Regions from separate parts of the Streptomyces incarnatus genome, predicted to be linked through region 2. Evidence: riboswitches for the same ligand, from Rfam matches in the RefSeq annotation. Region 2 holds a riboswitch; each other region holds the start of a gene.
What was found. Region 2 has a riboswitch for cyclic di-AMP ahead of ABB07_RS33110 (C40 family peptidase). Riboswitches for the same ligand answer to the same signal wherever they lie in the genome.
Positions count from the first base shown of each region.

Region 1 (7,113 bases), 5.1 Mb from region 2:
CCACGGCGAGGTCCACCGGGCCGCCGATGTCGCGCACGCGCCGGTACGCCGGCACGCCGTCGACCTCGGCGAGGTCCTCCGGGAAGGCCTTGTTCACGGCGTGCAGACGGCCGCCGTACCCGGCGTCCCGGATGTTGCCGAGGACGCTGCGGCCCACCCCGCCGGGGGCACGGCCGACGCCGACGACCGCGACCGAGCCGGGCATGAGCAGCCGCCGTACCGAGCGGGCCTCGGCGCGCTGCTCCCGCGCGCGCTGGACGGCGAGGGAGCGGTCGGTGGGTTCGAGGTCGAACTCCAGCCGGACGACGCCGTCCTCGAAGCTGCGCTTCTGGGTGTACCCGGCGTCCGTGAACACCTTGATCATCTTGGTGTTGGCGGGCAGCACCTCGGCGGCGAAGCGGCGGATGCCGCGCTCGCGGGCGACGGCCGCGATGTGCTCCAGCAGGGCGGAGGCGACGCCGCGGCCCTGGTGGGCGTCCTGCACCAGGAAGGCGACCTCGGCCTCGTCGGCGGGTGCGGTGGCGGGCATGCCGTCGGCGCCGATGCGGTCATAGCGTACGGTGGCGATGAACTCGCCGCCGATGGTGGCCGCGAGTCCCACCCGGTCCACAAAGTCGTGGTGCGTGAAGCGGTGGACGTCCTTGGCGGAGAGCCTGGGGTACGGCGCGAAGAAGCGGTAGTACTTCGACTCGTCCGAGACCTGCTCGTAGAAGCTGACCAGGCGGTCGGCGTCATCAACGGTGATGGGCCTGATGCGCGCGGTACCCCCGTCGCGCAGCACCACGTCCGCCTCCCAGTGGGCGGGGTAGTGGTGCCGGTCCTGCCGGTCCGCCGAGGTCTGCATGGGCCCCAGAGTACGGCTCGCGTCCGACAACGGCGCGGGGCAGTCTGTGGAGGACGGAAGCCGGAACCGAGGCCGCGGTTCCGGCGCCGCACCGGGGTGGACGAAGGTCCGCTCCGGGCACGCTTCGCGATATGGGAAACTGGTCTAGACAACCCTGAAGACTGAAGGGCAGCAACACATGGCTGAGCGCCGCGTCAACGTCGGCTGGGCCGAGGGCCTCCACGCCCGCCCCGCCTCCATCTTCGTCCGAGCCGCCACGGCCGCAGGCGTCCCGGTGACGATCGCCAAGGCTGACGGCAACCCCGTCAACGCGGCCTCCATGCTGGCCGTCCTGGGGCTTGGCGCCCAGGGCGGCGAGGAGATCGTCCTGGCCTCCGACGCAGAGGGCGCGGACGCCGCCCTGGACCGTCTGGCCAAGCTGGTCTCCGAGGGCCTCGAGGAACTGCCCGAGACGGTCTGAACACCAGCGCACGGATAACACCGGAGCCGCGTCGCCTGTTTTCGGGCGGCGCGGCTCCGCCCTTTCCGGGCTCATTGCGCGCACACCTGAATTCGGGCAGCGAAAATACACCGCGCCGAATTACTCTTCTTTGTATACGGCGCCCGTGTTAATGCCGAAGACCCGACATGTTTACGGCGTGTTGCGAAGTCCTCACACGCTCGCCGCCCCCGGAAAAACGCAGCCGGTGCGCGGTCGTCGCGCGCTCGGTGTGCAGTGCCGTGACCGCCCGCGCGCGCTCCCCGTCGCCGCGCGCCACCGCGTCGACGATGGCGCCGTGCTCCGCCCAGTGGTCCACCGGGCTCGGGGGTGCCTGCACCGCGTACATCCAGGCGATCTTGTGCCGCAGCTGGGTGAGCATCGCCGTCAGCGAGGGGCTGCCGGCGGCCTGGGCGAGCGTCTCGTGGAACCAGCCGCCCAGCGAGCGCAGATCCTCGCTGCTGCCGCTGCGGGCCCGCTCCTGGCCCAGCCTGACGAGACCGCGCAGCACCTTCAGATGGGCCTCGGTGCGCCGCTGGGCGGCCCGGGCGGCGCCGAGCGGCTCCAGCAGCATGCGCATCTCCAGCAGGTCGGCCGCCTCCTGCTCGGTCGGCTCGGCCACGCACGCGCCCGCGTGCCGGCGGGTCACCACGAAGCCCTCGGCCTCCAGGGTGCGCAGGGCCTCGCGGACGGGGACGCGCGAGACGCCGTAGCGGCGGGCCAGGACTTCCTCGGTCAGCCGGCCACCGCGCTCGTAGACACCCGCGACGATGTCGTCCCGGATGGCCGTGCACACCGAGTGCGCCGGAATACGCATGACCGACCTCCGCCTTAATCCCCGTGAAACGTCGACGATGGACGCGTGTTCCGTGACTCTATTCCAATGAGCCGGAATTTCCGACGGCGGGCCGGAATCCATGGATATTTTTTGGTCACAGGGTCCGCCGGACACCGCGGAAAACGGCGAAAGCCCCGGCTCGGTGAGCCGGGGCGCCGGATGCCGCGCGGTGCGGCGTCAGACGTTCACGCCGTGCTTGCGGAGGTAGGCGACGGGGTCGACGTCCGAGCCGTAGTCGGGGGTCGTACGGGCCTCGAAGTGCAGGTGCGGGCCGGTGGTGTTGCCGGTCGCGCCGGACAGGCCGATCCGCTGGCCCGGGACGACCCGCTGGCCCACCGAGACGCCGATGGACGACAGGTGGCCGTACTGGGTGTACATGCCGTCGGCCATCCGGATCACGATCTGGTTGCCGTACGCGCCACCCCAGCCGGTGGAGACGACGGTGCCGGAGCCGACCGCGTGGACGGGGGTGCCGGTCGCGGCGTGGAAGTCGATGCCCGTGTGGTGGCCGGAGGACCACAGGGAGCTGCTGGCCTGGTAGCCGGTGGAGACGTAGGAGTCGGCTATCGGGGCGACGAAGGCGTTCAGGCGCTTGCGCTCGGCCTCGCGGGCGGCGCGGGCCCTGGCCTCGCGCTCCTCCTTCGCCTTCCTGGCCGCGGCCTCCTCGGCCGCCTTCTGCTCGGCGGCCTTCTTCTGCGCGGTGGCCTGCGCGTCGATGTGCTCGGCGACGTCGTCGCTCACGGTGAGGACCGGCGTGAGGCCGGTCTGCTCCACGCCGTTCCCGGCGTTCTCGGCGGCGAGCGCCGGGGAGGCGGCGAGGGTGCCGATGACACCGGTGGTGGTGAGGGCCGCGATGCCCGCCGCCTGAGCGGTGGTGCGCTTGACCCGGCCGGGCTTGCGGTGCTTCCCGGTGGCGCACATGAACGCCATGGAGTGGCTGGTCCTTTCCTTCCCTCTCGCCTACCGGGTTAGCTGACGGGTTCGGAGCAGGAAGGTCTCCTACGGGCCCCCTCGCGGCTCGCGCGGGCGCCCGATTCACCCCAGGGACTGCGTGGGTCCCCGGCTCCCCTGGCTCGCGCCGTACGGGGACTCGGCGATGGCTGTCCGGTGCCGCGGGTGCGGCGCACTGCCTGACGAACAGCCCGGACGACGCTACGGAAGCCCGCTTCGGATTCCCAAACGGATCCGGGCTTTTGTAGCGCATCCCACAGGGCAGACGGGCAACCTCCGCCTCAAATCGGGCATCTGGGGAAGGGAGTGGAACAACAGGGGCCCTGACGGTCCGTAGACCGTCAGGGCCCCACGCGCGCGTGCGTCCGCTCGGGCGTGCCCGGCCGCCGCGGCGGCCCGCTCTACTCGGCCGCCACCACGGTCACTTCACCGATGCCGAGCGCCTCGACCGGCGCCTTGATCTGGGCGGCGTCACCGACGAGGACGGTCACCAGGCGGTCCACCGGGAAGGCGTTGACGACGGCCGCGGTGGCCTCCACCGTGCCCGTCGCGGCCAGCTGCTGATACAGCGTCGCCTGGAAGTCGTCGGGCAGGTGCTGCTCGACCTGGTCGGCGAGTGTGCTCGCGACGGCGGCCGCGGTCTCGTACTTCAGCGGTGCCACCCCCACGAGGTTCTGCACGGCCACGTCCCGCTCGGCGTCGGTCAGGCCGTCCGCCGCGAGGGTGCGCAGCACCTTCCACAGGTCCTCCAGCGCGGGGCCGGTGTTCGGGGTGTCCACGGAGCCGCTGATGGCGAGCATCGCGGCGCCCGTGCCGTCCGGCGCGGACCGGAGGACCTGGCCGAAGGAGCGCACACCGTAGGTGTAGCCCTTCTCCTCGCGCAGGACGCGGTCCAGCCTGGAGGTGAGGGTGCCGCCGAGGCAGTAGGTGCCGAGCACCTGGGCGGGCCACACGCGGTCGTGCCGGTCGGGGCCGACGCGGCCGATGAGCAGCTGCGTCTGCACGGCGCCGGGCCGGTCCACGATGACCACGCGCCCGGTGTCGTCGGCGGTCACCGGCGGCACGGGCCGCGGCTCGCCCGGGGTGCCGGTCCAGGCGCCGAGGGTGTCGCCGAGCAGCGCGTCCAGGTCGACCCCGGTGAGGTCGCCGACCACGACCGCGGTGGCCGTGGCCGGGCGTACGTGCCGGCCGTAGAAGGCGCGTACGGCGGCGGCGTCGATCTTCTCGACCGTCTCCTCGGTGCCCTGGCGCGGGCGCGACATGCGCGAGGCCACCGGGAACAGCTCCTTGGAGAGCTCCTTCGCGGCCCGGCGGGAGGGGTTGGCCAGCTCGTGCGGGATCTCGTCCAGGCGGTTGCGGACGAGGCGCTCGACCTCGCTGTCGGCGAAGGCGGGCGCGCGCAGCGCGTCGGCGAGCAGGCCGAGGCCCTTGGCCAGGCGGGAGGCCGGGACCTCCAGGCTGAGCCGGACGCCGGGGTGGTCGGCGTGCGCGTCCAGGGTGGCGCCCGCGCGCTCCAGCTCGGCGGCGAACTCCTCGGCGGAGTGCTTGTCGGTGCCCTCGGAGAAGGCCCGCGCCATGATCGTGGCGACGCCGTCCAGGCCGGCCGGCTCGGCGTCCAGGGGCGCGTCCAGCAGCACCTCTACGGCGACGACCTGCTGGCCGGGGCGGTGGCAGCGCAGCACGGTCAGGCCGTTGTCGAGCGCGGCCCGCTCGGGGGCCGGGAACGCCCACGGCCTGGCCTCGCCGGGCTGCGGCTGGGGGTGGAAGTCCATGGTGGCGAGCTCGGTCACTTGGCCGTCTCCTCGTTCTCGTTACCGGCCTCTACGGTGGCTTCCTGCTCCGGGTCCTCGGGCACGTCGGCGTCCGGGGCCTGCTCCGGGGACTTCGGTTCGTAGACCAGGACCGCGCGGTTGTCGGGGCGCAGACGGGCCTGGGCGACCTCCTGGACCTCCTGCGGGGTCACCTCCAGGACGCGCTTGACTGCGGTGAGGGCGAGCTGCGGGTCGCCGAACAGGACGGCGTACCGGCACAGTTCGTCGGCGCGGCCGGCGACCGTGCCGAGCCGGTCCAGCCACTCGCGCTCCAACTGGGCCTGGGCGCGCTCCATCTCCTCCGGCGTGGGGCCCTCCTCGGCGAACCGGGCCAGCTCCTCGTCGATGGCGGTCTCGATGACCGGGACCTCGACGTCACCGGACGTCTTCACGTCCAGCCAGCCCATGGAGGGCGCGCCGGCCAGGCGCAGCAGGCCGAAGCCGGCCGCGACGGCCGTACGGTCGCGGCGCACCAGCCGGTTGTACAGGCGGGAGGACTCGCCGCCGCCGAGGATGGTCAGGGCCAGGTCGGCGGCGTCGCACGCGCGCGTGCCGTCGTGCGGGAGCCGGTAGGCGGCCATCAGGGCGCGCGCCGGGACCTCCTCGACGACGACCTCGCGCTTCTGCTCGCCGATGACCTCCGGCAGCGAGCCGTCGCGGGGGGCGGGCTTGCCGTCGTGGGCCGGGATCGACCCGAAGTACTTCTCGATCCAGGCGAGGGTCTGCCTGGGGTCGATGTCGCCGACCACGGAGAGCACCGCGTTGTTCGGCGCGTAGTAGGTGCGGAAGAACTGGCGGGCGTCCTCCAGGGTGGCCGCGTCCAGGTCCGCCATCGAGCCGATCGGCGTGTGGTGGTAGGGGTGGCCCTCCGGGTACGACAGGGCGGTCAGCCGCTCGAAGGCGGTGCCGTAGGGCACGTTGTCGTAGCGCTGGCGGCGCTCGTTCTTGACGACGTCCCGCTGGTTCTCCATGGACTCGTCGTCCAGGGCGGCCAGCAGCGAGCCCATGCGGTCGGCCTCCAGCCAGAGGGCGAGCTCCAGCTGGTGGGCGGGCATGGTCTCGAAGTAGTTGGTGCGCTCGAAACTGGTGGTGCCGTTGAGCGAGCCGCCGGCGCCCTGCACCAGCTCGAAGTGACCGTTGCCCTTGACCTGTCCGGAGCCCTGGAACATCAGGTGCTCGAAAAGGTGAGCCAGGCCGGTACGTCCCTTGACTTCGTGGCGGGAGCCGACGTCGTACCAGAGGCAGACCGCCGCCACCGGGGTCAGGTGGTCCTCGGAGAGCACCACGCGCAGACCGTTGGCCAGGCGGTGCTCGGTCGCTGTCAGGCCCCCGGAGCCTGCCTCGGCTGTGGTCGTGTGACCCATGGGCATGTACGTCCCTTCGCGAGCGGAGGCGGTTGTGGAAACCGCGGTTTTCCTGCCGTTCCTGCCACTGTATGCAAACGGTGCGGGACCTCGGCCGAGTTCCGGCTTGACGTACGCCCACAGCGGATCCCGTAACCTGCGACTCGCGTGCCCGCGGGACGGCCGGCGGGCACGGTGCGGTGCCGGTCCGGCGTGCCTCGCGGTGCCGGGCGGACCGTGGAGGACCGGGCCATGGCCCGGGTTGTCAGTGCCGCGGTCCACAATGGTCCGCGTCAGATCCATCAAACGCTTCAGTAGCAAGGAGCCGGCAGCGATGGCCCGCCGCAGCACGAAGACCCCGCCGCCCGACGATTCGTTCGAGGAGAGGATCCTCGACATCGACGTCGTGGACGAGATGCGTGGCTCCTACCTCGAGTACGCGTACTCGGTCATCTACTCGCGCGCCCTGCCGGACGCCCGTGACGGCCTCAAGCCGGTGCACCGCCGGATCGTGTACCAGATGAACGAGATGGGCCTGCGCCCCGACCGCGGCTACGTGAAGTGCGCGCGCGTCGTCGGCGAGGTCATGGGCAAGCTGCACCCGCACGGCGACGCGTCGATCTACGACGCCCTGGTGCGCATGGCCCAGCCGTTCTCCATGCGCGTGCCGCTCGTCGACGGCCACGGCAACTTCGGCTCGCTGGGCAACGACGACCCGCCGGCCGCCATGCGGTACACCGAGTGCCGGCAGGCCGAGGCGACGAGCCTGATGACCGAGTCGATCGACGAGGACACGGTCGACTTCGCGCCGAACTACGACGGCCAGGAGCGCGAGCCGGTGGCGCTGC
Region 1 is NZ_CP011497.1:2,226,182-2,233,294, forward strand. It holds gene ABB07_RS09845 (bifunctional acetate--CoA ligase family protein/GNAT family N-acetyltransferase) at 1-844, opposite strand, end outside; gene ABB07_RS09850 (HPr family phosphocarrier protein) at 1,023-1,304, shown strand; gene ABB07_RS09855 (GntR family transcriptional regulator) at 1,453-2,139, opposite strand; gene ABB07_RS09860 (M23 family metallopeptidase) at 2,338-3,090, opposite strand; cyclic di-AMP (ydaO/yuaA leader) riboswitch at 3,103-3,266, opposite strand; gene ABB07_RS09865 (M16 family metallopeptidase) at 3,513-4,901, opposite strand; gene ABB07_RS09870 (M16 family metallopeptidase) at 4,898-6,292, opposite strand; gene ABB07_RS09875 (DNA gyrase/topoisomerase IV subunit A) at 6,600-7,113, shown strand, end outside.
Region 1: linked by a shared signal. The riboswitch ahead of ABB07_RS09860 (M23 family metallopeptidase) and the one ahead of ABB07_RS33110 (C40 family peptidase) in region 2 are both predicted to bind cyclic di-AMP.

Region 2 (7,113 bases):
GCGGTGCCCGCACGCTCGATCCCTACGGCAAGCTCTTCGAGGACCGGATCGTCTTCCTCGGTACCGCGCTGGACGACACGGCGGCGAACGACGTGATGGCGCAGTTCATGTACCTCGAACACGCCGCCCCGGAGCGGGACATCACGCTGTACGTCAACTCCCCCGGCGGCACGTTCAGCGCGCTGACGGCGGTCTACGACACGATGCGCTACGTCAGTTGCGACGTGGCGACCTACTGCCTGGGACAGGCCGCCTCTCACGCCGCGCTGCTGCTCGCGGCCGGCACGCCGGGCAAGCGGTTCACCCTGCCGGGCGCCCGCATGGTGATCGAGCAGCCGCAGCTCCCGGAACCGATGCAGGGTCAGTTCAGCGATCTGCTCATCCAGGCCGAGGAGTTGGCCCGGATGCGCACGGTGGCGGAGGAGATGCTGGCACGGCACACCGGGCGCACGGCCGAGCAGGTGCGGCGCGATCTGGAGCGGGACCTGGTCCTCGACGCCGCCGGGGCGGTGGCCTACGGCCTGGTCGACGCCGTCGTGCCCGGCCGGCGGAGCACCCCCGGCGCACCGGACGCGAGGTGAGCCGCCGATGCTGCCGGAGCTGCCGCCACTGCCCGCACTCACGCGTGCCGAGGGCGATCTGATCGACCGTTATCTCGAGGCCGCCGACCTGCTGGGCCGCATCAACCCCGCGCACGGCGGGGACACCTATCACGGGCTGCGCGCCGCCCAGGCCCTGGCACGCAAGGCCGCAGAGCTGCGTGACGCCCTCGCGTTGATGCACCGGCGGGGCGAGACGGAGCTGCACGGGGACACGCTGGCACGGGCCTTGCGGGTGCTGGACGGCGAACGCCGTACCGCGCGCGTCGCGCTCCCGCCCGACGGTGTCGGCTGATCCGGACGCCGGACCGGCCTGACGCGGCCCGGGTGTCGACAGGAGCCGCCCTCGCCGGAGTTGAAACGGCCCGAACGACGTACCGCCGACCGGTGTATATCCCGATCATTCTACGAGCCTCCCGACTTGCGCCCAGCGTGTGTCCGCCGTTCCCGAGAAAGCGCTTCTTCCCAGGTCGGGGGCTACGTCGGGGATCTGACGGCGCCTCGAACAGAACACTGTCCACCCGAACGGGCGAGTGGTGAGTAACACCACAAATCCACGGATGCATTGGGATTTTCGGACCGGTGTGGGCGAAGATCCCGTCCGACGACAAGCCCCCGCCACCGCGGCGGGGCGGTCCGGGCGGACGCCGAGTCCTGCCGCCGTCCCGGATGACCGGTCGACAGGAGTGGATCGGCAGGAGTGGAGGACCCAGGCAAGACGGGTCGCCGGAACGGATGTTCGTCTGCACGTCGCAGACGGCCGGACGTTCCGAGCAACCCTTGGGGTGAAGCCGCGGCAACGCGGCCGGGCAACTTCGCCAGCCCGAATCCGACAGGTCATCCTTCACAGGCGGCTGACGAAGGGTTGCGCATGACTGCGCCTAATCGTGTCCCGTCGCTCATGGTCCGGGCCGGCACGGCCTCGGCCCTCACCCTCGCCGCCGTCGGCGGCTCGATCGCGGTCCCCGGGCTCGCCACCGATGCCTCGGCCGCGACCCTCGCGACCAAAGCACTGCAGGTCGCGGCCTCGAAGAAGGGGTCCCCGTACCAGTACGGGGCCACCGGGCCGCGCAGGTTCGACTGCTCGGGGCTGACGCTCTACTCGTTCAAGAAGGCGGGCAAGACCCTGCCGCGGACCGCCGCGCAGCAGTACAACCGGACGAACCACATCTCCGCCAGCCATCGCAGGGCTGGTGACCTGGTGTTCTTCCACTACGGCTCGAACGTCTACCACGTCGGCATCTACGCCGGGCACAACAAGATCTGGCACGCCCCGAGGACCGGTTCCGTGGTCCGGCTCGAGAAGATCTGGACGTCGAGCGTCTGGTACGGCCGGGTCAGCTGACCCGCCGTCAGGGCAGGAGCGGCTCCAGCAGCAGGGCCGCTCCCAGCACCGTCAGCGCCACCCCGGTGCCCGCCTGGAGCCCACGGGCGGCCCGGGGCCGGCGCAGCCATCCGCCCAGCCGGTCCACCAGCAGCGCGACCACCTGGAACCACACCAGCGCCAGCGCGCACACGATGAGCGCGAGCAGCAGGGTCCGGGGCAGCGCGGGGCTCCCGGCGGGCACGAACTGCGGCAGCAGGCTGAGGAAGGTCAGCGAGGCCTTCGGATTGAGGACGTTGGTGACGAAGCCCTGCCGGAGCGGGTGCGCCGGCTCGGCCGCCGTGTCCTTCGGCGACTGGACGGCTCCCCGCAGCGACCACAGCGTGCGCACCCCGAGGTGCAGCACATAGGCGCCGCCCAGCAGTTGCAGCGCCCGGAACAGCGCGGGCACGGCCACCAGCACCGCCGCGACACCGGCCACCGCCAGGGTGGTGTGCACCAGGAGTCCGCCCGCGATACCGAGCCCGCAGACCGCGCCGGCCCGGCGTGAGACCAGCGCGTTGCGTACGACCACGGTGAAGTCGGCGCCCGGCATGGCGACCAGACCGGCGGCGATACCGGTGAAGGCGATGAGCTGTCCGTCCATGTGCCCAGACTGCCTTGGCAGAGCCTTCAGCAGGTATTTCGGCTTTTCTGGGTGAGCCTGAAGCAATGCTTTAGGCTGGTCCCATGTACGACCCCACCCGGCTGGCCGCACTGGTGGCCGTCGCGGAGGCCGGCTCCATCACCCGGGCCGCCGACCGGCTCGGCTACACGCCGCCCGCCCTCTCCCAGCAACTGGCCAAGCTGGAGCGGGAGGCGGGTACCGCGCTGCTGGTGCGGCACCATCGCGGGGCGCGGCTGACCGAGGCGGGCGAGGTGCTGGTGGCCCGGGCCCGGCGGGTGCTGGACGAGCTGGAACAGGCCCGGCACGAGCTGGCCCGGCTGACCGGTCTCACCGGCGGCGCGCTGCGGCTCGGCACCTTCCCGACCGCAGGGGTGCATCTGCTGCCACCGGCGCTGAGCGCGTTCCGCCGGGCCCACCCGGACGTGACGCTGTCGGTCGCGGACTACGATCCGCCGACCGGGGTCACGGCGGTGGCGGCCGGCGAGGTGGACCTGGCGCTGACCCACACCTACCACCCGGCCGAGCGCTCCCCGGTGCCGTCGTCGGTGCGTCTGGAGCCGGTCCTGGTGGAGGAGCTGGTGCTGGTGACCGCGCCCGGACACGCCCTGAGCAGCACCTCGTCCCGGCTGCCCCTGGCCGAGCTGGCAGGACAGCCGCTGATCAGCATGGCGCCGCACCATCCGGCCCGCCGGGACATCGAGGCGCTGCTGTCCGAGGCGGGCGCCACACCGGCCCTGCTGGTACCGACCCCGGGATACGCCGTGGTCTGCGCCCTCGTCAGCGCCGGGCTCGGCGTGGCCGTCGTCCCCGAGATGGTGGCCCGCACGGCCTCCACACCGGTCGGCGTACGCCCCCTGGAAGCGGGCCGCCTGCACCGCACCATCTCCGTGGCCTACCGCCCGGACGAATCCACGCCGGCCGCGGACGCCTTCCGCGCACTGCTCCGAGGAGCCTTCGGCCGAGCGGGCCGCTCGCCGGGAGCTTGAGCGCCCGAGCGGGCCGTCCCGGGGCCTTCGGTGTTGTCCTGCCGTACCGGGGTGACCTTGCCTTGCTCCCTCGGGCACCCTCGTGTGTCGTCACCCCGTCCTCCTCGATGCGGCACGCGGTGAGAGCACCAGCACCACGCGCCCGCGCCCCTGTCCGGAGGGCTACGGCTCCTGTGGTCCCGCCGCGGGAACCGGCTCGGCCGGGATGATCCACGGGAGTTCGATGGAGACCGTCTTGCCACCCTCGCGGGTGGGGCGGACACGGAGTCTGCCCCCGCACTCCGCGGTGAGCCAGCGGATGATGACCATGCCGCGGCCGTTGTCCTGCTGGACGGCGGCGGGCAGTCTCTTCGGAAAGCGCGGGTGACTGTCCGTGACGCCGATGCGCAGATGTTCGTCACGGTCCAGCGCGATGTCGACCGTGAAGGTGGGTGACTGACCGAAGGTGTGCTGTACGGCGTTCGTGGCGAGTTCGGAGACGATGAGCCGCACGGTGTCGGCCGTCTCGGTGTCCGACGGCAGGCCCCACTCCGCGAGCGTGCCCACGACATACGTGCGGGCCGCGGAGACCGAGGCGGGATCGCTCGGCAGAGTGACGGATGCTTCCAGATGGTCTGCCATGGCGACGTCGTCCCTTTCCCACGGGACCGCAGTCCGACACGGAGCCGGATGGTTCGAGTACGGTCCCGGACTGGTGCTTGCTCGTCAGACTGCCATCACGGGGCCGGTCACGGGGAGCGATCCACCAAGATATGCATATATCTGTCGCCCAAAGCGGTGAACTCTACGACGCGAGACCGTATTTGGGCGGCCCGGAAGGAGTAAGGAGGAGCCCATGCAGAACGGGCCGGCCGTGCGCCGCCGCAAACTGGGCGCCGAACTGCGCACGCTGCGCACCGGTGCTGGGCTCACGAGCGGTGATGCGGCCCGGCTGGTCGGCTGGCACCAGTCGAAAGTCAGCCGTATCGAGACCGGGGCCAGTGGTGTGAAACCAGCCGATGTGCGGTTACTCCTCGACGCCTACGAGGTACGCGACGGACAGCTGCGCGAGTTGCTGCTGATGCTGGCGGGCTCGGACGGTACGGGCGACCGGCACCGCTGGTGGCACGCCTACCGCGGGGTGCTGCCGCCCGCGTACCGGGACTTCATCAGCCTGGAGTCGCAGGCCAGCACGATGCGCACCCTGGAGACCACGGTCGTACCCGGCCTGCTGCAGACGCCCGAGTACGCCCGTGCGGTGACCCGGGCGGCCGTGTCGGACCTGGACGAGGAGGGTCTGGACGCGCTGGTCGAGGTACGGCTGGCCAGGCAGGACGTGCTCCGCGCCGACCCCCCGCTGGAGCTGAGCGCGGTGCTGGACGAGGCGGTGCTGCGGCGCGAGGTCGGCGGCCCCGAGGTCATGACCCGGCAGCTGGAGCGGCTGATGGAGGCGGCCCGGCTGCCCCAAGTCCGGCTCCAGGTACTGCCGTTCAGCGCCGGAGCGCATGTCGGCCTCACCGGGCCTTTCGTTATCTTGTCATTTCCGAGCACTTCTGATCTGGACGTGGTTGTTCTCGACCAGTTGACGAGTAGCCTCTACCTCGAACGGAAAGAAGACCTCATGGCCTACGCGGAGGCCTTCGACACCCTTCGGATGCACGCCCTTTCACCCGAGGACACGTTGGACTACATCGCCGGGATAGGTGACGGCGCGTAAGGAGGCACCATGTCAGCTCTGCCTCGGAACGTCCCTGCCAGTACCGACCTGCACGACGTGCGCTGGTTGCGCAGCAGCTACAGCACGGGAGCCAACAACTGCGTGGAGACGGCCCGGCCGCGCTCCGGCCCCGGGGCCGGACTGCTCGCCGTGCGCGACTCCAAGAACCCGGCCGGACCCGCGCTGCTCTTCTCCGCCGGGAGCTGGTCCGGTTTCCTCAGCACTCTCTGATCAGAACCGATCTCGACCGGTCACTCATAGCCATCCAAGGTTGAAGCACGGCCGTGTCACGCCGACTCATGGTCGCGTTTCGCCGATCACCCGTACAGCGCGTTCGATCTCGGCCCCGGACAGGTCCGCGCGGGCCGTCAGCCGCAGCCGTGAGATGCCGTCGGGCACGGAAGGAGGACGGAAACAGCCCACGGCGAGCCCCGCGGTACGGCAGTCGGCCGCCCAGCGCACGGCCTGCTCCGGGGACGGAGCCCGCACGGAGACCACCGCGGCGTCCGGACGCACCGCTTCCAGACCCGCGGCGGTCAGCCGTGCGTGCAGGTCCGCCGCCACCGCGCGGGCCCGCGCCGCACGCTCCGGCTCGCGGACGAGCAGCCGCAGTGCCGCGAGCGCGGCGCCGGCCGCCGCCGGGGCGAGGCCGGTGTCGAAGATGAAGGTCCGGGCCGCGTTGACCAGGTGGTCGATCACCCGCGCCGGGCCGAGCACCACTCCGCCCTGACTGCCCAGCGACTTGGAGAGAGTGGCCGTGACCACCACGTCCTCGGCACCCGAAAGACCGGCCGCGTACGGAGCGCCCCGGCCGCCGTCGCCCAGCACCCCGAGCCCGTGCGCGTCGTCCACGACCAGTCCCGCGCCGTGCTCCCGGCACGCCTCGGCCAGCCCGGCCAGCGGGGCCCGGTCGCCGTCGACCGAGAACACCGTGTCGGAGACGGCGATCGCCGGTCCCTGGTGGGTGGCCAGGGCCTTGCGCACCGCCTCCGGATCGGCGTGCCCGACGACCTGCCGCTCGCCCCGCGCCAGCCGGCAGCCGTCGATGAGGGAGGCGTGGTTGCCGGCGTCGGAGACGATCAGCGAGCCGTGCGGGCCGAGCGTGGTGACCGCGGCCAGGTTGGCGGCGTAACCGGAGGAGAACACCAGCGCCGCCTCGAAACCGCAGAAGGCGGCCAGTTCGCGCTCCAGCTCGGTGTGCAGCTCGGTGGTGCCGGTGACGAGCCGGGAGCCGGTCGAGCCGCCGCCCCAGGTCCGGGCGGCCCGCACGGCCCCCTCGGTGACCTCGGGATGGTGGGCGAGGCCCAGGTAGTCGTTGCTCGCCAGATCCAGCAGGGCTGACTCGGCGGGGCGCGGGCGCAGGGTGCGTACGAGTCCGGCGCGGCGGCGCGCCTCGGCCTGCTCGTCGATCCAGCCGAACGCCATGGGTCCTCCGGGGCTTTTGTAGGTAGCGGACAGACACTAGCGGCACTACCGGTCACCCACGGTGTGGCAATACCCACACGGTGATCCGCCTTCGTTGTGCGAACTCTCCTTGGCCCGGGGCGGTCCCGTAGGACAGGATCAGGCCTCATGGACCTGCTGAACACGCTGGTGGACAAGGGGCTGCGGCGCGAGCTGCCGACCCGCGAGGAAGCGCTCGCCGTGCTGGCCACCTCCGACGACGACGTGCTCGATGTGGTGGCCGCGGCCGGAAAGGTGCGCCGGCACTGGTTCGGGCGACGGGTGAAACTCAACTATCTGGTGAACCTCAAGTCGGGCCTGTGCCCGGAGGACTGCTCCTACTGTTCCCAGCGACTCGGCTCGAAGGCCGACATCCTGAAGTACACGTGGCTCAAGCC
Region 2 is NZ_CP011497.1:7,292,657-7,299,769, reverse strand. It holds gene ABB07_RS33120 (ATP-dependent Clp protease proteolytic subunit) at 1-581, shown strand, start outside; gene ABB07_RS33115 (hypothetical protein) at 589-894, shown strand; cyclic di-AMP (ydaO/yuaA leader) riboswitch at 1,314-1,467, shown strand; gene ABB07_RS33110 (C40 family peptidase) at 1,471-1,944, shown strand; gene ABB07_RS33105 (LysE family translocator) at 1,952-2,569, opposite strand; gene ABB07_RS33100 (LysR family transcriptional regulator) at 2,653-3,576, shown strand; gene ABB07_RS33095 (ATP-binding protein) at 3,739-4,197, opposite strand; gene ABB07_RS33090 (helix-turn-helix domain-containing protein) at 4,412-5,272, shown strand; gene ABB07_RS33085 (DUF397 domain-containing protein) at 5,282-5,503, shown strand; gene ABB07_RS33080 (8-amino-7-oxononanoate synthase) at 5,570-6,697, opposite strand; gene bioB (biotin synthase BioB) at 6,845-7,113, shown strand, end outside.

Region 3 (7,113 bases), 3.9 Mb from region 2:
ATCACATGGTGGGACATGAGGGCACACGGGGGATCGAGCCGTCCTCCGGCGTGCCGACAGGAGGTCGGCCCATGAAGGTCACCGGAGTACTGCCACTCTTTCTCCCGTTCTGCCGGCGCCTGTGGCCCGGCAGAATCGCCGGAATCTCCGTGGCGCTGCTCAAGGCGACCGCCCTCGAGGCCGCGATCCTGGCCGGTCATCTGCTGCTGTATCCGACCGGCCTCACCCAGGAACGCCGCTCCTGCGCCCTGCCCGCCCAGGGCGGCACCGCGCAGCTGCCGGTCCGCTCCGGCCCTCCGGTGGTGCTGCTGCACGGTTTCATCGACAACCGCTCGGTGTTCGTGTTATTGCGCCGCAACCTCGCCCAGCACGGCAGGCAGCGCGTCGTATCGCTCAACTACTCCCCGCTGACCTGCGACATCCGCGCCGCCGCCGAGCTGCTCGGCCGGCACATAGAGGAGCTCTGCGAGCGCACCGGCAGCGACCGGGTCGACATCGTGGGGCACAGCCTCGGCGGGCTCATCGCCCGTTACTACGTGCAGTGTCTGGGCGGTGACCTGCGGGTGCGCGTCCTCGTCACCCTGGGTACACCGCATTCGGGGACCAGCGCGGCACCCCTGGCCAACGCCCATCCGATCGTGCGCCAGATGCGGCCCGGTTCGGGGGTGATCGAGGAGCTGGCCCGGCCCGCGCCCGGCTGCCGTACCCGGTTCGTCAGCTTCTGGAGCGACCTGGACTCCGTGATGGTGCCGCTGGAGACGGCCTGCCTGGACCACCCCGACCTCCACGTGCAGAACGTCCGGGTGACCGGCATCGGGCATCTCGCCCTGCCCGTGCACCCCGCCGTCGCGGCCGGGATACGCGAGGCCCTGGACTCCCCGCACCCCGAGGACCGGGTCACGGGCGGTCTGACAGTGGCGTGAGGCCCGACGACCGGGTGACGCACAGGTGGTGAACAGCCACCGCACATCGAACGGCAATCGAACTCTCGGCCAAACTCGTGTCCGGCGCCCCCCGAAACGCCGCCGATTGCCCGGTTACGGCGGGCCCGAAACCACCCGAAGATTGTCGCGCCCAGGTACCGGCGGGTACAGTCACCGCACTGCTCTGGCAGCCCCTGTTGTCGAGGCGAAAGAGAAGTTGGTGAACGACCGTCACCCGTCGGGGACCATGACCACCCCGGCCCCGGCTTCCGACGCCTCCGCCGCGCACTACGCGCCGTACGGGACGTATGAAGCCCCCTACGGCGACCTCACCACGTACGGCGGCTACGGCACCACCGGTTTTCCGGACGGCACCGGCACCTTCTCCACGGACCCGCTCTTCGGCACCATGCCCGGCCAGCAGGGCACCGGCTCGTACGACAGCACGCAGTGGCAGACCGGCCAGACCCCGCACTACGACCCGTACGCCGCCCAGCACCACGCCGCCTACGACTCCGGCGCCTACGACTCCACCGCCTGGACGATCCCGGCCCAGGCCAGGGGCAACGACGTCAGCGGGCAGTGGGACACGAGCGCGTGGTTGCCGCCCGAGCAGTCCGGCGCCACCGACCCGACCCAGCAGTGGTCGTGGGGCACCCAGTCCTTCGAGTCGGGCACGTTCGACGCCACGCAGTGGAATTCCGGCGGCCAGGCCGTGCCCGCACAGGCCGGGCACGCTGCTGAACCGTTCGGCCAGCAGCCGACCGGCGTCTTCGACCAGGTCGGCGACCCGCAGGCGACCGCGGCCTTCCCGCAGGCGCCGTACGACCGGACCCCGTACGAGGACGAGGCGCCGTACGAGAGCACCGCGTTCGGTGAAGAGCACACCGGGGACGAGGAGTCGGGCGCCCCGGACGAGGCGCACGCCGGGCAGGGCCTGCTGGAAGACGAGGAGGAGCGCGCGCCCGCGCGCCGGGCCGGCTCGCGCAGCGCCGCGCGCTCCCGCCGTCGTACGACCGCCAAGCGCTCCGCGCTGCTGACCGTCGCCGTGCCCTCGGCCTGTGTGATGGGCGTCGCCGGCATCGCCGCCGCCTCGATCGGCGCGCTGACCGACGGCAGTCAGGACACCACCGCCACCGCCTCGGACGCGCACGCGGTCAAGGCCTCGGTGGCCAACAGCAAGCTGGACACCCAGCTCAACACCCTGTCCGCCGGCGCCCATGACTTCGCCGACCGGGCGAGCCGTACGCAGGAGCGGATCGACCTCAAGAACCAGCAGGAGCTGGAGAAGAAGAAGGCCGCCGCGGCGGCCGCGCTCAAGGAGCGGCTGCGCCCCAAGTTCGTGCTGCCGGTCACGCAGAAGGGGCTCAGCGCCTACTTCGGCCAGGCGGGCGTGAACTGGATGTCCGTGCACACGGGCATCGACTTCCCCGTCGCCTACGGCACCACGGTGATGGCCGCCACCGACGGCACGGTCACCACCAAGTGGAACAGCGCCTACGGCAACATGATGATCGTGACGGCGAAGGACGGTACGCAGACCTGGTACTGCCATCTGTCCAGCTACCGCGTCGCCTCCGGGACGGTCGTCAAGGCCGGCGATCCGATCGCCTACTCCGGCAACTCCGGCAACTCCACCGGCCCGCACCTGCACTTCGAGGTACGACCCGCGGGCGGGGCGGCCATAGACCCGCTGCCGTGGCTGCGGAGCCACGGCCTCGACCCGACGTAGGAATCCCGCGTCGGCGTAGGAATGCCAGGGGCGTAGGAATGCCGGAAGGGGCCCGCGCTGTTCCGGCGAGGGCCCCTTCGGCTTACAGCTTCTCCACCGGCGCGTACCGCAGCAGCAGCCGCTTCGGCTTGGCGTCGCCGAAGTCGATCGTCGCCTCCGCGTTCGCACCCGTGCCCTTCACGGCGACGACCGTGCCGAGCCCGAACTGGTCGTGGGTGACCCGGTCCCCGACGGCCAGGGCGACCACCGGCTTCTCCGAGGTGCGCCGGGTGGCGAACCCGGACGCGCCCGACGCCGAGGAACGCGAGCGGGTCGAGGACAGCGAGGCCGCGATCCCGGACGCGGGACCGGACGAGACCGGTGCCGTCGCTCCCGTCCGCTTCCAGTCCACATGGGTGGGCGGGATCTCCTCCAGGAAGCGGGAGGGCGGGTTGTACGACGGCTGGCCCCAGGCGCTGCGCATGGCCGACCGCGTGAGGTAGAGCCGCTCCCGCGCGCGCGTGATGCCGACGTACGCCAGGCGGCGCTCCTCCTCCAGCTCCTTGGTCTGGCCGAGGGCGCGCATGTGCGGGAAGACGCCGTCCTCCATGCCGGTCAGGAAGACGACCGGGAACTCCAGGCCCTTGGCGGTGTGCAGGGTCATCAGGGTGATGACTCCGGAGCCGTCCTCGTCCTCGTCGGGGATCTGGTCGGAGTCGGCGACCAGGGCCACCTGCTCCAGGAAGTCGGCCAGCCCCACCGACTCGCCCTCACCGCGCTCCTGCTCGAACTCCAGGGCCACCGCCGCGAGTTCCTGGAGGTTCTCGATGCGGGTCTCGTCCTGCGGGTCGGTGGAGGTCTGCAGTTCGGCCAGATACCCGGTCCGTTCGAGCACGGCCTCCAGGACGGTGGCCGGACCGGCTCCGGACTCCACGATCGTACGCAGGTCCTCCATCAGCGTGTTGAACCGCTTGACGGCGTTGGTGGAGCGCGCGGCCATGCCGTACGCCTCGTCCACGCGCTTGAGCGCCTGCGGGAAGCTGATCCTCTCGCGCTGGGCGAGGGCGTCGATCATCGCCTCCGCGCGCTCACCGATGCCCCGCTTGGGCACGTTGAGGATGCGGCGCAGCGGCACCGAGTCCTCCGGGTTGGCGAGGACGCGCAGGTAGGCGAGGACGTCCCGGACCTCCTTGCGTTCGTAGAAGCGGACGCCGCCGACGACCTTGTAGGGCAGGCCGACGCGGATGAAGACCTCTTCGAAGACACGGGACTGCGCGTTGGTGCGGTAGAAGACGGCGACGTCGCCCGCCCTGGCCTCGCCCGCGTCGACCAGGCGGTCTATCTCGTCGGCGACGAACTGGGCCTCGTCGTGCTCGGTGTCCGCGACGTAACCGGTGATCCGCGCTCCCTGCCCGGCGTTGGTCCACAGGTTCTTCGGGCGGCGGGACTCGTTGCGCTCGATGACCGCGTTGGCCGCGGACAGGATGGTCTGCGTGGAGCGGTAGTTCTGCTCCAGCAGGATCGTCGTCGCGTCCGCGTAGTCCTCCTCGAACTGGAGGATGTTGCGGATGGTCGCGCCCCGGAAGGCGTAGATCGACTGGTCGGCGTCACCCACGACGCACAGCTCGGCCGGCGGGATGTCGTACTCGCCGGTCGGGGTGTCGCCCTCGTCGGCGGGGCGCTCTGCCGTGCCGACGAGTTCCCGTACGAGTGCGTACTGGGCGTGGTTGGTGTCCTGGTACTCGTCGACCAGGACGTGCCGGAAGCGGCGGCGGTAGTGCTCGGCGACGTCCGGGAAGGCGCGCAGCAGGTTGACCGTCGTCATGATCAGGTCGTCGAAGTCGAGCGCGTTGGCCTCGCGGAGCCGCGACTGGTAGAGCGCGTAGGCCTGGGCGAGGGTCTTCTCGAAGCCGTCGGTGGCCTGGGCGGCGAAGTCCTCCTCGTCGATCAGCTCGTTCTTCAGATTGCTGATCTTCGCGCTGAAGGACTTCGGCGGGAAGCGCTTCGGGTCGAGGTCCAGGTCGCGGCAGACCAGGGCCATCAGACGCTTGCTGTCGGCGGCGTCGTAGATCGAGAACGACGACGTGAAGCCGAGCTTCTTCGACTCGCGGCGCAGGATGCGCACGCACGCGCTGTGGAAGGTCATCACCCACATCACGTTCGCGCGCGGGCCGACGAGGTGCTCGACGCGCTCCTTCATCTCGCCCGCGGCCTTGTTGGTGAAGGTGATCGCGAGGATCTGGCCGGGGTGCACATGCCGCTCGGCGAGCAGGTACGCGATGCGGTGGGTGAGCACGCGGGTCTTGCCGGAGCCGGCGCCGGCGACGATGAGCAGCGGGGAGCCGGCGTGCACGACCGCCGCGCGCTGGTTGTCGTTCAGCCCCTCCAGCAGCGCCGCCGAGTCGATCGCGGGGCGGGGCGCGCCGTCGCGGTAGTGGGTGTCCCGGTCCGGCGGCATGTCGAACTTCCCGCCGAACAGATCGTCCGGAAGCGGCTCCGGAGCGTGATCGTCCTCGGGCGGCGGCGGGGGCTCCTCCTCGTGCCCGCGAGGGGCCTGGAGGTCCGCCAGGAAGCTGTCGTCAAAGAGGCTGCTCATCGCTCTCCGAGTCTAGGGTGCCCCACCGACAACCGGTCGCCGTCCCGGGAAGATGGCCGCCGAAGCCCGCCCGGGAAAGCCACTCACCGTGCGGAATCGGCCGATGACGGGAACGTGATTTCAGCGCCAGATCACGAAAATGTATCGGACATATCACGCACCAACCTTCACACTAGTCACACCAGTTGGCTAGGTTGCCGTCAGGCCGCGTGCGCGGCCTCCGCCGAGTCCGGTGCGCCCGCGTGGTGCCCGGAGCCGGGGACCCACCGATCCTGGGGTGAATCGGCCGACTCCCGCCCGGGACGACGCCGTAGGGCAACCCTTCCGAACCGCCGCCCGAACCCGACAGCTAACCCGGTAGGCGGCCCATTGGAAGGAGTCGCCTCCCTTGGCGTCGCACCGCAAGCCGCGCCCCGGCGGAACCACCGGAGCCGGTCTCCGCACCCCCGCCCTCGCCACCGCCGCCCTCACCTCCATGGCGGTGTTCTCGCAGACCGCCGAGGCCGCCCCGAGAACCGATCACGCCAAGCCGAGCCTGGAAGAGGTCGAGAAGAAGGTCGACGACCTCTACCGCCAGGCGGAGTCGGCCACCGAGAAGTACGACGCGGCCAAGGAGCGCACCGGCAAACAGCGGAGCCGCGCCGACGCCCTGCGCGACGAGGTCGCCCGGCGCACCGCACGCCTCAACACGGCCCGTGAGGAGCTGGGATCCTTCGCCGCGGCCCAGTACCGCACCGGCACCGCCGCTCCCGGCACGGCCACCTTCCTGCTGGCGAACGACCCGCAGGACTACTTCGACCAGACCCAGCTGATGAACCGGCTGACCTCGCGGGAGAAGAGCGCGGTCGACGACTACATCGGCGAGCAGGCCGCGACCATGAAGAAGCGCCGGGAGGCCGCGGAGAGCCTCCAGACGCTGACCGACTCACAGCACGACCTGCAGACCGCCAAGGCCACCGTGCAGAGGAAACTCGCCTCGGCGCGCGAGCTGCTGTCGCAGCTGACGGCCCAGGAGAAGGCGCGGCTGGCCGCCATCGAGCGGGAGAAGCAGCAGGAGGCGGCCCGCAAGGCGGCCGAGCTGGCCAAGCAGCAGGCGGCCCGGCAGCAGGCCGGCTCGTCGTCGTCCTCGTCCACGGGGTCGGGGTCGGGGTCCGCCTCCGGTTCGACGGGATCCGGCTCGACCGGGTCCACATCCGGCTCGTACGACACGAAGGCCGAGAATGCGATCGCCTTCGCCCGCGCGCAGATCGGCAAGCCGTATGTGTGGGGCGCCACCGGGCCCGACTCCTACGACTGCTCGGGCCTCACCCAGGCCGCCTGGAAGGCCGCCGGCGTCACGCTTCCGCGCACCACGTACGACCAGGTCAATGCGGGTACCACGGTCTCGCTCGCCGACGCGCGGCCGGGCGACCTGATCTTCTTCTACGACGACATCAGCCACGTCGGCGTCTACATAGGCAACGGCATGATGATCCACGCCCCCAAGCCGGGCGCGTACGTCCGCGAGGAGTCGATCTACTACGGCGGCGAGTCGATCATCCACAGCGTGGTCCGCCCGGGCTGACCGCCCCTCGTGACCCGGGCGCGGGCCCCGGTCCGTCCCGCTGCACGCGTGCGTGCCACCGCCTTGCATGTCCAGGCACGGTGCCGCAGCATTCCACGCCCACGCGCGCGTGGGCGTGCGGGGGTTGGGAGTCATGGGATCCGCGCCGAGGGCGCCGGATGCGCCCGCGCCATGCGCGAAGTGCCCGGCGCCCTGCTCCTCCCGGCACGGTCGCTGAGCCCCGCCCGCGCCATGCGCGGAGTGCCCGGCGCCCTGCTCCTCCCGGCACGGGTCGCTGAGTCCCGCCCACGCGCGCGTACCGGCGTTTTTGGTCTCCACG
Region 3 is NZ_CP011497.1:3,423,127-3,430,239, forward strand. It holds gene ABB07_RS15135 (esterase/lipase family protein) at 72-923, shown strand; gene ABB07_RS15140 (M23 family metallopeptidase) at 1,144-2,655, shown strand; gene pcrA (DNA helicase PcrA) at 2,738-5,230, opposite strand; cyclic di-AMP (ydaO/yuaA leader) riboswitch at 5,442-5,611, shown strand; gene ABB07_RS15150 (C40 family peptidase) at 5,619-6,794, shown strand.
Region 3: linked by a shared signal. The riboswitch ahead of ABB07_RS15150 (C40 family peptidase) and the one ahead of ABB07_RS33110 (C40 family peptidase) in region 2 are both predicted to bind cyclic di-AMP.

Region 4 (7,113 bases), 2.8 Mb from region 2:
TGTCCCAGCGGCAGTCCTCCCGGCGCACCAGCCCGTCCCGCTCCAGCCGGGTCACCGCGTACGTCAGCCGACTGCGCGTGATCTTCAGGGACTCGGCGAGGTCGGTCATCCGCAGCCGCCGGTCGGGCGCCTCGGAGAGGTTGGCCAGCACGGAGTAGAACAGGTGCGGCATGCCGGCGTCCTGCTGGAGCTGTCGGTCGATCGCGTCCTCCAGGAGGTGCGTCGCGGCCAGGTACGCGCGCCAGGCGCGCTGCTCCTCGGGGCTGAGCCAGCGGGTCGTCATGCCGCCAGTGTAAGTTTGTTTCAAACTTGAACCAAGACTCGCCTCGCAGGGAGACCGCGCCGATGTCGTACCCGTACGTGCTGCTGTCCGCCGCCGTCTCCCTCGATGGCTACCTGGACGACACCGGCCCGGACCGGCTCCTGCTGTCCAGTCCGGCCGACTTCGACCGGGTCGACGCGGTACGGGCCTCCGTCGACGCCATCCTGGTCGGCGCCGGCACGATCCGCGCCGACAACCCGCGGCTGCTGGTCAACTCCGCCGAGCGCCGCGCGGCGCGGGTGCGGGCGGGCCGGCCGGAGTACCCGCTGAAGGTCACCGTCACCGCCGGCGGCGACCTCGACCCCGGCGCCGCCTTCTGGCACACCGGCGGCGAGAAGCTCGTCTACACGACCGACGAGGGCGCCGAGCGGGCGGCCGGACGCGTCGGCGGCACCGCCGGCATCGTGCCGCTGGGCCCCGAGCTCGACTGGCGGGCGCTGCTGACCCACCTGCACGACGTGCGCGGCGTCGAGCGGCTGATGGTCGAGGGCGGCGGCACGGTCCACACCCAGCTGCTGCGGCTGGGCCTCGCCGACGAGCTCCAGCTGGTCCTCGCCCCGCTGTTCGTCGGCGACCCGGCCGCACCCCGCCTGTTCGGCCCCGGCGGCTACCAGGCCGGCCGGCTGCGCCTGACCGAGACCCGCAGGATCGAGGACGTCGTCCTCATGCGCTATGAGCCCACGGCCCCCGGCACCGGCCCGCTGCCCGCCGCGGCCGACCGTCACTGGTTGCGCACGGCGTGCGAACTGGCCGCGCTGTGTCCGCCCTCGCGGACGGCCTTCAGCGTCGGGGCGGTCGTCGTGGCCGAAGACGGCACCGAGCTGGCCCGGGGGCATTCGCGGGAGGGTGAGGACCCGGTGGTCCACGCGGAGGAGGCGGCGCTCGCGAAGCTCGACCCGGCGGATCCCCGGCTGGCCGGTGCCACGGTCTACAGCAGCCTGGAGCCCTGCGCCCGGCGGGCCTCCCGCCCGGCACCCTGCGCCGAGCTGATTCTGCGGGCGGGGGTGCGCAGGGTGGTCACGGCGTGGCAGGAGCCGGACACGTTCGTGGCGGGGGCCGACGGGACGGGGGTCCTGGTCAAGGGAGGTGCCGAGGTGGTCGTACTGCCTGAGCTGGCGGAACTCGCCAAGGCGCCGAACAGGCACCTGCTGGGCTGATGCCCGGCCCGGCCGGGCCGGGAAACACTCAGGGCCTGGAATCCAGTGGATTCCAGGCCCTGAGTCTTCAGTAGCGGGGACAGGATTTGAACCTGCGACCTCTGGGTTATGAGCCCAGCGAGCTACCGAGCTGCTCCACCCCGCGTCGTTGTGACTCCAGAGTACCCCATGCTCAGGGCAGCATGCACACCCACTTTCCCGGGGTGGTTGATCGTCTTCACGGAGGGTGACCGGACGACAGCCCTCCGCATAACATCTGAGACACCATCAAAAACGCCGAGACTCCTGAACTGCGGCCAACTCGCCCGTTTTGCCGTGGTCCTGGCCGGTAAGTCCGGGCCGGAAAACGTTAATGATCAAGCCGAACGGCTTGGAAAGTGACTGGCAGGTCTATTAACGTTCGATAACGCAGCGCGGTCGTCCCAGCCGTCACAAGAGGCGGCTCCGTGCGCACGCGCCGAATCCCGCGAGGGAACCGGGGAACCACCACCTTGGGGTGAATCGCGCGAATGCCGCAGTTGGTATACGCGCGTAGGAGACCTTCCTGCTCCGAACCCGTCAGCTAACCCGGTAGGCGGAGGAAGGAAAGGAGTACGCCCGAGTGGCGTCCAACCGGCCCGCCCCAGAAGCCCCGTTCGTGCCCTCGCAAGCCCAGCCGGAGACCTTCGGCTACGGCGCCTACCGCGCCGAGGAGGGGCCCTGGGAGGAGTGGAACCCCACCGAGGACTCCGTCGCCGCGGCCCGGGGCCGGCACCGCGTCAGCAAGCAGCGCGGCGGCTTCGCGCGCAGCTCCACCGTCCTCGGCGTCGGCGTGATCGCCGCGGTCGGCGCGGGCGGCATGGCCAGCGCCAACACCGGCAAGCCGCCGGTCTCCATATCCCTGCCGGACCTGGACTCCGTCGAGCACATCTTCGGCGGCTCCTCCGACGCGCACCAGGCCACCGCCACCGGTCTCAGCAAGGTCGGCGTGACCACCGACAGCGGGGACAGCGGCAGCGCGGGCGAGGCCCTGCGCAACCGGATCATGGCCCAGGCCGAGCAGCAGAAGGGCCAGGCCGACACCAAGGCCATCGCCGCCACGATCGCCGCGGCCGACCAGCAGACCGCCGCCGCGGCCGCCAAGGCGGAGAAGGAGGCCGCCGCCCAGGCCACCGCCGCCAAGGAGAAGGCGGAGGCCGACGCCAAGAAGGCCGCCGAGGCCAAGCGGCTGGCCGAGCTGGCCAAGCAGTACACGCTGCCGGTCGTCTCGTACACGATCACCGGCACCTTCGGGCAGCCCGGCGCGATGTGGTCCTCCGGCTACCACACCGGCCTCGACTTCGCCGCCCCCACCGGCACCCTCATCAAGGCCGTCCACAGCGGCACGGTCACCCAGGCCGGCTGGGCCGGCGCCTACGGCTACCGCACCGTCATCACCCTGGACGACGGCACCGAGCTGTGGTTCTGCCACCAGTCCTCGATCAACGTCTCCGTGGGGCAGAAGGTCTCCACCGGCCAGGTCATCGGCCGCGTCGGCGCCACCGGCAACGTCACCGGCCCGCACCTGCACCTGGAGGTCCACCCGAACGGCCAGGCCACCGCCATCGACCCGGCGCCGTGGCTGCGCGACAAGGGGCTCAACCCCTGACCGTGGCATTCGTGTGAATCCGGCGCCGACGGTGGAATGGGATGATCCACCGTCGGCGTTGACTTGGGGCATGACCTCTCTGCGCACACTCGGCTCCTCCGACCTCCAGGTCTTCCCGCTCTGCCTGGGCGGCAACGTCTTCGGCTGGACCGCCGACGAGGAGACCTCCTTCGCCGTCCTCGACGCCTACACGGCGGCCGGCGGCAACTTCATCGACACCGCCGACTCCTACTCCGCCTGGATCGACGGCCACAAGGGCGGCGAGTCCGAGACGATCATCAGCAAGTGGGTCAAGGCCCGCGGCAACCGCGACGACGTCGTCATCGCCACCAAGGTCAGCCAGCACCCCGAGTACCAGGGCCTGTCCGCTGCCAACATCAAGGCGGCCGCCGACGCCTCCCTGCGCCGCCTGGACACCGACCACATCGACCTCTACTACACCCACTTCGACAAGCCCGAGGTCCCGGTCGAGGAGATCATCGGCGCGCTGGACGAGCTGGTGAAGGCGGGCAAGGTCCGCCACATCGCCGCCTCGAACATCAGCCCCGAGCGCCTGAAGGCCTCCCTGGACTTCTCCGACCGCGAGGGCCTGGCCCGCTATGTCGCCCTCCAGCCCCACTACAACCTGGTCTCCCGCGACACCTACGAGGGCCCGCTGCAGGACCTGGTCGCCAAGGAAGGCCTGTCCGCGGTGCCCTACTTCTCCCTCGCCTCGGGCTTCCTGACCGGCAAGTACCGCCCCGGCACCAAGGTCGACAGCGCCCGTGCGAGCCGGGCCCAGGGGTACGCGGAGTCCGAGCGCGGCCAGCGGGTCCTGGCGGCCCTGGACGAGATCGCCGCCGCCCATGACGCCCCCGTCGCCAGGGTCGCCCTCGCCTGGCTCGCGGCCCAGCCGACGGTCACGGCCCCGATCGCCTCGGCCCGCACGGTGGACCAGCTCCCGGCCCTCCTGGACGTGGTGGGCCTGACCCTGACGGAGGAGGAAGTGCGGAAGCTGACAGAGGCGTCGGCCTGACCCTTCGCCAGCCGCAAGCTCCGCCCGATCTCCCCGCCGCGGCTTGATCTCCCTGCTGCGGCTTGATCTGCCTGCCGGGGCTTGATCTTCCCCACCGCGGCTTGATCTTCCCCACCGCGGCTCGATTTCTCCGCTGCGGCTTGATTTCTCCGCCGCGACGGCGCTCAGCCACGACGGCGCATTCCGGCGGTGCCGAACTCTCCGCGGCCCGATCGGCTACGACCGATACGGGTTGTAAGCGGAGTAGGGCGCCGCCGGATAGCCGTACCCCGGCTCATACGCCATGGGCACCGGCATCGGTACCGGCGGTGGATACACCGGCCGAACCGGCGGAGCCACCCGCGCCGCGTACTCCAGCGCCGGCCGGGCCAGTTCCCGCCGCTTCCACAGCTCGTCCAGCAGCTCCCGCTCCCGTACGACGAAGCCGGCCCCGGCCTTCCCCTTGCGCCCCCGGTGCCGCAGAACGGCGAGCGAGGTGGCGTACCCCTCGTACTGCGCCACCGCCCGCGCCGCCGGCCGGCCGCCGTGGTGCCGGGCGTAGTCCCGGGCCGTCCGCCGCGCCCGCATCGACCCGAGCGCGAACGGCTCGGCCGGCCCCAGCCATCCCGCCAGCACATACGCCGGCAGCTCCTCCCGCACGGTCCGCAGCTCCCGCTGCCGTGTGAAGATCGCGAGCCAGGTCAGCAGCCCGAACACGGGCACCATGAAGCAGCCGTAGACGGCGAAGAACCCGAACTCGCCGAAGGTGGAGGAGCCGTTCCAGAAGGCGTGCATGCTCATCGCGAGCAGCAGACCGCACACCGGCAGCAGCGCCCGCCGGGCGCGCTGCCGTTCGGCGGAGAGCGCGGCGGTGCCGAAGCCGAGGCCGGTGAGGGTGGTGAACAGCGGGTGCGCGAACGGGGACATCACGATGCGCACGAAGAAGGTGGCGGCGGTGACGGAGGCGATACCGCGGCCGCCGCTGATCTGGTCGGCCCCGAAGGCCGTACCCAGGTAGAGGATGTTCTCGGTGAACGCGAACCCGGTGGCGGTGATGCCCGCTATCACCATCCCGTCGACGATCCCGGTGAAGTCACGCCTGCGGAAGAGGAAGACGAGCAGGACGGCGGCGGCCTTGGCGGACTCCTCCACGATGGGCGCTATCACGGTGGCGCCGAGGGTGTCGGCACTGGCCGGATCGGCGGTGGCGGTGGCTATCCACTTGGTCGCGAAGCTGTTGGCGACGATGGCTATCAGCGCCGCCGCGCACGCCCCCCAGGCGAAGGCGAAGACCAGGTTCCGCCAGGGGCCCGGCGCCACCCGGTCCAGCCACCGGAAGGCGGCTATCAGCCAGGGCACGGGCAGCACGGCGAGCCCGAGCCCGACGAGGAACCCCTCTGTACCGGTCTGCCGGCGTACCAGCGCGAGGATGACGAGACCGGACAGCGCGAGCAGGGTGATCAGTGCTCCGTACCGCACCCAGCTGCGCTGCCACCAGTGCGGATGGCGGAGCAGCACGGGGCCGTGGGGGCCCGGGGGATACGTCGGGAACGGAGGACTGGTGGCCACGGCATCGACCCTAACGGTGGCGGGACGAGGGGCTGGAGCGGTTTATCGGTCCTGAGGACCGGACTGGTCGCGGTCCTGATGCGGTACGCGCCGGAAGAGCAGATCGTTCACCACATGTCCCTTGTCCAGTCCCTGCCCCTCGAAACGGGTCAGCGGCCGGAACTCGGGGCGCGCCGCGAAACCGCCGTCCGCCTGCGTGTTCTCGAAGTCCGGGTGCGCGGTGAGCACCTCGAGCATCTGCTCGGCGTACGGCTCCCAGTCGGTCGCGCAGTGCACGAGCGCGCCGGGCTTCAGCCGCGTCGCGGCGAGCGTGAGGAACTCGGGCTGGATGAGGCGCCGCTTGTGGTGCCGCTTCTTGGGCCAGGGGTCCGGGAAGTACACGCGCAGCCCGTCGAGCGAGTCGGGGGTGAGCATCTCCCGGAGCAGGATGATCGCGTCCCCGTTGCCCACCCGGACGTTGGACAGTCCGCCGCGGTCGGCGAGAGCCAGCAGATTGCCCTGTCCCGGGGTGTGCACGTCGACGGCGAGGATGTTGGTGTCCGGGTCGGCGGCGGCCATCTGCGCGGTGGCCTCGCCCATCCCGAACCCGATCTCCAGCACCACGGGCCTGTCGTTCCCGAACAGCTCGCCGAGGTCGATGACCCGCTGCCCGTCGATGTCCAGTCCCCATGTGGGCCACAGCCGCTGCAGCGCGTCCGCCTGCCCGGCGGTCACCCGGCTGCGCCGCGGCTGAAAACTCCGGATCCGCCGCTCGAAGTGGGACCCGGCGGGATCGGCCTTGGGACCGTCCGGAAACCGCGGCTCTCCCTTGGCCCGGGTGTGCCGGACGGACGCGCCGGCGGTGCGGGGGGCCGGCGCGGGGGCTTCGGGGACGTTGAGGAAGTCAGACACAGTGCTTCCGATTTTACGGTGCCCCGTCAGCGTGCCTTTTCGAGCATGTCCAGCACCCGACGCCCGATCTCCCGCCCGATCGGCAGGGACGCGGTGGCCGCCGGAGACGGTGCGTTCAGCACGTGCACCGCCCGGCTCCCCTCGCGGATCAGGAAGTCGTCCACCAGCGTGCCGTCCCGCAGCACCGCCTGCGCGCGCACCCCGGCGGGGGCCCGCACCAGGTCGTCGGCGTCCACCCCGGGCAGCAGCCTGCGCACCGCCTCCAGGAACGCCCCCTTCGACAGCGACCGGTGCAGCTCCCCCGCGCCGTATCTCCAGTGCTGCCGGGCGATCGCCCAGGACCCCGGCCAGGCCACGGTTCCGGCCAGCTCCCGGGGTCGTACGACCCCCCAGCCGTACCCCTCCCGGGCGAGCGCGGGCACCGCGTTGGGGCCGATGTGCACGCCTCCGTCGATGCCCCGGGTCAGATGGACCCCGAGGAACGGGAAGGCAGGATCCGGCACCGGGTACACCAGCCCGCGCACCAGCTCGGGGCGCGCCAGCTCGTAGTACT
Region 4 is NZ_CP011497.1:4,533,284-4,540,396, forward strand. It holds gene ABB07_RS20365 (MarR family winged helix-turn-helix transcriptional regulator) at 1-283, opposite strand, end outside; gene ABB07_RS20370 (dihydrofolate reductase family protein) at 346-1,479, shown strand; tRNA gene ABB07_RS20375 (tRNA-Met) at 1,551-1,624, opposite strand; cyclic di-AMP (ydaO/yuaA leader) riboswitch at 1,925-2,071, shown strand; gene ABB07_RS20380 (M23 family metallopeptidase) at 2,081-3,106, shown strand; gene ABB07_RS20385 (aldo/keto reductase) at 3,177-4,121, shown strand; gene ABB07_RS20390 (PrsW family intramembrane metalloprotease) at 4,338-5,669, opposite strand; gene trmB (tRNA (guanosine(46)-N7)-methyltransferase TrmB) at 5,712-6,560, opposite strand; gene lhgO (L-2-hydroxyglutarate oxidase) at 6,587-7,113, opposite strand, start outside.
Region 4: linked by a shared signal. The riboswitch ahead of ABB07_RS20380 (M23 family metallopeptidase) and the one ahead of ABB07_RS33110 (C40 family peptidase) in region 2 are both predicted to bind cyclic di-AMP.